Regions from separate parts of the Sinorhizobium chiapasense genome, predicted to be linked through region 1. Evidence: predicted binding sites of a transcription regulator. Region 1 holds the regulator's gene; the other holds the start of a gene.

Region 1 (3,410 bases):
GAACTGCGCGCCAACTTCACGATCGTTATCGTGACCCATTCGATGCAGCAGGCCGCGCGCGTTTCGCAGCGCACCGCCATGTTCCATCTCGGCAATCTCGTCGAGGAGAACGATACGGACAAGATGTTCACCAATCCCGATGACCAGCGCACGCAGGACTACATCATGGGTCGGTTCGGTTAAGCCAGGCGACTAGAGCATCCCGCTTTCAAGTGGAATCGCTGAAAGCGGATAAGATGCTCTAGAATCTAAGCGCTGGAGCGTCCTTTGTGGGTTCATTGAGCGCATGGCGTTCCAGTCAACCGGGTTACGAATTCAAGGAACGAAACATGTCATCCACACACATCATGTCGGCATTTGACGACGAGCTTAAATATCTGACGCGCCGCGTCTCGGAAATGGGTGGGCAGGCCGAACAGATGGTGGCGGATTCCGTCCGGGCGCTGGTGAATTCCGACCTGGCGCTGGCGCAGAAGGTGATTTCCGACGACGCGATCCTCGACGACGCCGAGCGACAAATCGGTGAGAAGGCGATCGTAACCATCGCCAAGCGCCAGCCGGTCGCATCCGACCTGCGCGAGATCATGGGGTCCATTCGAATTGCGGCGGACCTGGAGCGCGTTGGCGACCTCGGCAAGAACACCGCCAAGCGCGTGATCGCGGTCGCCGGATCCGGCATCCCGCGCAAGCTCGCGCGTGGCCTGGAGCATCTGGCGGAGCTGGCCCTGGTCCAGCTCAAGGAGGTGCTCGACGTCTACGCCTCTCGCTCGCCGGAAAAGGCGAACCGCATCCGCGAGCGCGATGAAGAGATCGACGCGATCTATACGTCGCTTTTCCGCGAACTGCTGACCTATATGATGGAAGATCCGCGCAACATCACCCCGTGCACGCATCTGCTCTTCTGCGCCAAGAACATCGAGCGTATCGGCGACCACGCGACCAACATTGCCGAAACGATCTATTACATGGCGACGGGCGCCCAGCCGCAGGGTGAGCGGCCGAAGGACGATAATACGTCGACGCTGGGCTCAGTAACGGACTAGAGCATCCCGCTTTCAAGTGGAATCACTGGAAGCGGATAAGATGCTCTAGAATCAAAGTGCTAGAGCGTCCTTTGTGCGTTCATTTTGAACGCACGGCGCTCTAGGGCGCCCGAGAGCCCGATAGCCGCATGCCTTGGTTTGCATGCGTTAATCTTGTCCGGTCGCGATCTTTCGCGGCCCACAGAGTGTCGCGGTGGCATGATGGCACCCGCGCGTGGGAAGGAGCATGACCGAATGTTGCCGAAGATAGCTGTTGTCGAGGACGAGGAGGCGCTGAGCGTCCTCCTGCGCTACAATCTCGAGGCCGAAGGTTTCGACGTCGATACGATCTTGCGCGGAGATGAAGCTGAAATCCGCCTTCAGGAGCGGCTGCCCGATCTCCTGATCCTCGACTGGATGCTGCCCGGCGTCTCCGGCATCGAACTTTGCCGCCGACTGCGGCAGCGGCCGGAAACGGAGCGCCTGCCGATCATCATGCTGACCGCGCGTGGCGAGGAAAGCGAGCGGGTTCGTGGTCTCGCTACCGGCGCGGACGACTATGTCGTCAAGCCGTTTTCGACACCGGAACTGATGGCGAGGGTGAAGGCGATGCTCAGGCGTGCCAAGCCCGAGGTGCTTTCGACGGTGTTGCGTTGCGGCGACATCGAGCTCGATCGCGAGACGCACCGCGTCCACAGACGCAGCCGCGAAGTCCGGCTCGGACCGACGGAGTTCCGGCTCCTGGAGTTCCTGATGTCCTCGCCAGGGCGCGTCTTCTCGCGTTCGCAGCTGCTCGACGGCGTCTGGGGACATGACATCTATGTCGACGAGCGCACCGTGGATGTGCATGTCGGCCGTCTGCGCAAGGCGCTGAATTTCTCGAACATGCCCGATGTCATTCGCACCGTGCGCGGCGCCGGCTATTCGCTTGAAAGCTGAAGGCCGGCGGCCATCCTTCGATGGACATCAAAAAAAGGGGCGTCACCGCCCCTTTTTCAATTGCGTTCGCGCGAGGCCGGTCAGCGCATGCGCCGGCGTTCGCCGGAAGGCTGATAGGCGAGCCGCGTGTGATAGCTGCAATAGGGCGACGATTCCGGTGAGTCGTTGCCGCAGAAATGGAACTCCTCCTTCAGGGGGTCGCCGATCGGCCACTTGCAGGTGCGCTCCGTGAGTTCCGTCAGGCCGAGGCGTCGCGACATCGGGACGACGACGTTCGGTGCGAGTTCGAGGTCCTGATCGGCGACGAGATCGACTTCGATCTCTTCCTTGAGGACAGTGGCGCCAGCGGTGCGGGTGACGGTGCGGGTGGCGACGCGCGCGGCATAGTTCGGCGCCCGGGGGGCCGACGTGGTGCGCTTCGGGCGTGCGGCAGTGGTCGCGCCGCCGGCCTTGGCTCGGCCCGGCAAGCTCAACCGGTGAACCTTGCCGATCACGGCGTTGCGGCTTACGCCGCCCAGTTGTGCCGCAATCTGGCTGGCGCTCAAGCCCTCGGACCACAGCTTCTTCAGTTTCTCCACCCGCTCGTCAGTCCAGTTCATTTCTGCACTCTCCGTTCTCGGCGTTGGATGGCAGAATCCATCACCACGCTCCGGAAAAACTCCGGAGCTGCAACGCGATAACTCTTTTGGTGACTAGGTCCGCCGCATGCGTCTAGTAATTGAATATTAACCTACTGGCAGGGTGACTCCGTGGCAAGAGTCGCGGGAATCGCGCCGAATCGATTTCGGAGTTTTCCCCAACTTGCTGGCTGGCCGTTGCATTTTTGCAAGCCCCCGCTGGAGGTTTTTTCGCACATCGGAATCCGCGCGTTCAAGCTCGCTGCAAGCCTTGGTTTTGTTGACATTGCGGTGCGAAATAGGAATAGTGCCTGCGCCGCCGAAAGGCGGCATTTTTGATTTTTATCGGACACGATCGCCCGATATTGATGCCAACAGGACGGAAGGAGAAGTTCGCCATGGCCGCAACAACGCCGCTCTACGACACCTACATGCGTGCGCCGTTGCGTTTCGAGCGAGGCGAGGGCGTCTGGCTTATTGCCGAGGACGGCTCGCGCTATCTCGATTTTGCCGCCGGCGTTGCCGTGAACTCGCTCGGCCATGCCCATCCGCACCTCGTCGAGGCGCTGAAGGCGCAGGCGGACAAGGTCTGGCATCTTTCCAACCTCTATGAGATTCCGGGCCAGGAAAGTCTGGCGCGCCGGCTGACGGCGGTGACCTTCGCGGACCGCGTGTTCTTCACGAATTCGGGTGCGGAGGCGCTGGAATGCGCCATCAAGACCGCGCGCCGCCATCACTTCGCCAAGGGAAATCCGGAAAAATTCCATATCATCACCTTCGAAGGCGCCTTCCATGGCCGCACGATCGCGACGATCGCCGCCGGCGGCCAGCA
Region 2 (3,410 bases), on a different replicon from region 1:
GCCTGCGGACGATCGTATCTGCATTATGTCCGGGGCCGGTCTGCCAAGTGCGGTGGCGGAAGGAGCTGAAGCCACACGCCTTGCGCCGACGCTTGCATCCATCCTTGGGCTATCCACAGAGATGTTTCCTGATCGGCCGCTTTTCGGGTAAACAGGGTTTCCTGCACCCATTTTGGGGAATGCAATAGTCGTATCGGCAGTTGAAGTGGTGCTTAATGAAACGTTGGGAAGTGGTTCGCTCCGGAATACTCAGCGATATCCATGCAGGAGCCTTCGAGAACGGTCGCCTGCCTGGGGACCTGGCTTTGGCAGAACGATTTGGCGTCAATCGCCACACCGTTCGAAACGCCATCAAGATTTTGGAGTCTGAAGGAGCTCTGCGCGTGCAACATGGTGTCGGTACCTTCGTTGCCGACGATTTCATTTCGCACACCTTGGGCAGTGATCCGAGATTTACGTTCAAACTTCTTGGCCAGAACAAGTCGGTCAAGCGGGAGATCTTGTCGATCAACGAGATCTCTGTCGAACCGGATATTGCGACGCATTTGAAGATTGCGCCCTCGGCGCTCGTGACGGCCGTCAGGACGACTTCGTTCATCAACGATTGGCCCCTGGCGACCGGGACGGCCTATTTTCCGGTCGAGCGAGTTCCTGGTCTCGCCACGGCGTTCGAGGGGCTGAACTCTCCGACTGCGGCCCTGAAGCGCTGTGGCATTCCGAAATACAAGCGAAAATGGACGCGGATTACCGCCCGAAGGCCCACCCAGCAAGAGGCCCGTCTGTTGCGAATATCATCGTCCAGCCCGGTGCTCTTCGAGACCAATGTCGATGTGGCTCCGGATGGATTACCTATCAAATACGCCTTCGGCGTCATACGAGCCGACAGATATGAATACCTGATAGAAGCCGATGACTAAACGAGATTGCTGGCGAACGGGAAGGCAGCCTCACTCGCGAGTTCAGCCTTCCAGCGCCGGCCATTTCCTTCTGTTGCTCCGACTAACACTTTTCTGCTGAACCAGTCTCTTGTCATCAAAGTGTTGCAAAAAGCAGATACCTAGACATCTAGGTATCATCTTAGGCCCGGCCCACCGAGGCCTGCAATCGAAGCGGCGAATGCAAGTGCGCAATCAAATTGAAAACAGACAGCGATGGATGGCGGTTCTGGCGCGAACGAGGTGCGATGACCTCGAGCGCGCATGGAGCGATCTGCCCATCGCGCCACAATATGAATGGCTACGCCGGCCCGAGACCGGCCTCGTGCTGGTGCGTGGACGCGCAGGCGGTACCGGCAGCGCGTTCAACCTCGGTGAGGCCACGATGACCCGATGTGCCCTGAGGCTAGCCGATGGAACGACGGGGTTCGCCTTCGTGCTCGGACGCGACCAACGCCATGCGGAACTGGCGGCGGTCTTCGATGCGCTCCTGCAGCGGGCGGACGAGGTCGCGGCCGAGAGTCGTGCACTGGTCGCTCGATTTGAAGCGATGCAAGCGAGCCGCCGTGAGCTGAAGAGCCGCAAGACGGCTTCCACAAAGGTCGATTTTTTTGCAATGGCGCGAGGCACGAGTCTGGAATGATGAGCGTTATGGACACCTCCGGGATCGAGCCCGGATTCACGAATCCTGTCTTCGACAGCCAGGACACGTTCCGCCGTATTCTGGATGCCTATGCCTATGTGGGCCGCCCGCAAAGGCTTGGCTTTGAAGCGACGGCAGTCGGACCGCTCGCACCGGCGACCGTTTCCGTTTGCCTCACATTGGCAGACTTCGAAACGCCAGTCTGGCTCGATTCCCGATCCAATGACATCGATGTCCGCAACTACCTCGGGTTCCACTGTGGGACGCCGTTCGTCACTGGCGCCGACGAAGCGGCATTTGCCATCGTGGCGGATCCGATGACGATGCCGCGCCTGGCAGAGTTTCACCTAGGAAGCGAGTTGGAGCCCCAGACGTCGACGACCGTCGTTGTCCAGGTGCCGTGTTTGACGGGTGGTCCGCCGGTTCGGTGGAGTGGTCCGGGCATCCAGCATGAGGCCTCGGTCGCTATCGAGGGGCTTCCCTCGTGGTTCTGGGAAGAGTGGCCACTCAATCAAGAGCTTTATCCTATCGGCGTCGATGTCCTCTTTACTTCCGGAAACGCAATCATTGCTCTTCCTCGCAGCATATCGGTGGAGATCTAAATGGCTTATGTGGCTGTAAAAGGAGGCGAGCAGGCTATCCTCAACTCGCACCGTTTGGTTGCGGAGGATCGGCGTGGCGATCCTGAAGTTCCCGCACTCAACGTTTCTCAGATCGCCGAGCAACTCGGTCTCGCCGTCGACCGCGTGATGTGCGAGGGTTCTGTCTACGACAGAGAGCTTGCGGCCCTGGCATTGAAGCAGGCCCAGGGCGACGCAGTCGAGGCGATCTTCCTCCTCCGGGCGTTTCGGACGACCTTACCGCGTGTCGGGGTGTCGAAGCCGATCGATACGGATCGCATGGCTATTCAGCGACGGATCTCCGCGACCTTCAAGGACGTTCCCGGCGGACAGGTCCTCGGTTCGACCTACGAATACACGCATCGACTGCTTGATTTCGACCTCCTCGACAACGCTGAGGCCGAGGTGACGAGAGCGGAACTGGCTGCGACCCCCCTTGACGCCAATTGTCCACGTGCTTTTGACAGCATCTCGGATGAAGGCCTGATCGAGGCAGAAGCGCCTGCGCCTGAGGAAGCGTCGGTTTTCGACCTGACGCGAGAGCCCATGGCACTGCCGGCCGGGCGCGACCAGCGTTTGCAGAATCTTGCCCGCGGCGATGAAGGATTTGTCGTGGGATTGGCGTATTCCGCCCTGCGTGGCTATGGCGCGGCCCATCCCTATGTCGGCGAAACCCGGGTCGGAGACGTTGCAATCGAAGTCGTTCCGGAGGAACTGGGCTTTCCCGTTTCAATAGGGGACATCACCGTCACCGAATGCCAGATGCTGGACTTGTTTGCAGGCTCGGACGACGAGCCGGCACGCTTCACGCGTGGATATGGTCTATCCTTTGGAAAGAGTGAGCGCAAGGCAATGGGAATGGCGATCGTCGATCGCTCATTGCGGTCCCGCGAATACGGCGAGGATGTGAAATACCCCGCGCAGGACGAAGAATTCGTTCTTTCTCATACCGACAATCTCGAGGCGGCCGGGTTCGTTTCACATCTGACCTTGCCCCACTACGTCGATTTCCAGGGTGACCTGCAGTTCATACGACAGCTGCGCGAGGAGCAGGCCGGCAGCCGTTCAACCAAGGAGGCCGCCGAATGATCGACGCGCATGAAAATGCGGCCAAGCGTGGCCGCCAAGCCTACAATTTCGCCTATCTCGACGAGCAGTCCAAACGGATGATCCGCCGATGCATTTTGAAGGCGATGGCCGTTCCCGGCCTGC

Evidence for each region. The regulator PhoB, encoded in region 1, activates phosphate uptake and scavenging genes when phosphate is short. The targets are predictions, from matches to a motif close to TGTCATNNANCTGTCAT.
Region 2: a site for PhoB is predicted at 1,028-1,044, ahead of phnG (phosphonate C-P lyase system protein PhnG). Genes of this name have one in related genera too.

Annotation. Positions count from the first base shown of each region.
Region 1 is NZ_CP133148.1:156,946-160,355, forward strand. It holds gene pstB (phosphate ABC transporter ATP-binding protein PstB) at 1-183, shown strand, start outside; gene phoU (phosphate signaling complex protein PhoU) at 330-1,043, shown strand; gene phoB (phosphate regulon transcriptional regulator PhoB) at 1,278-1,961, shown strand; gene RB548_RS00740 (GcrA family cell cycle regulator) at 2,042-2,560, opposite strand; gene RB548_RS00745 (aspartate aminotransferase family protein) at 2,977-3,410, shown strand, end outside.
Region 2 is NZ_CP133150.1:4,829-8,238, forward strand. It holds gene RB548_RS21500 (alkaline phosphatase family protein) at 1-151, shown strand, start outside; gene phnF (phosphonate metabolism transcriptional regulator PhnF) at 216-917, shown strand; gene phnG (phosphonate C-P lyase system protein PhnG) at 1,117-1,578, shown strand; gene phnH (phosphonate C-P lyase system protein PhnH) at 1,575-2,180, shown strand; gene RB548_RS21520 (carbon-phosphorus lyase complex subunit PhnI) at 2,181-3,287, shown strand; gene RB548_RS21525 (alpha-D-ribose 1-methylphosphonate 5-phosphate C-P-lyase PhnJ) at 3,284-3,410, shown strand, end outside.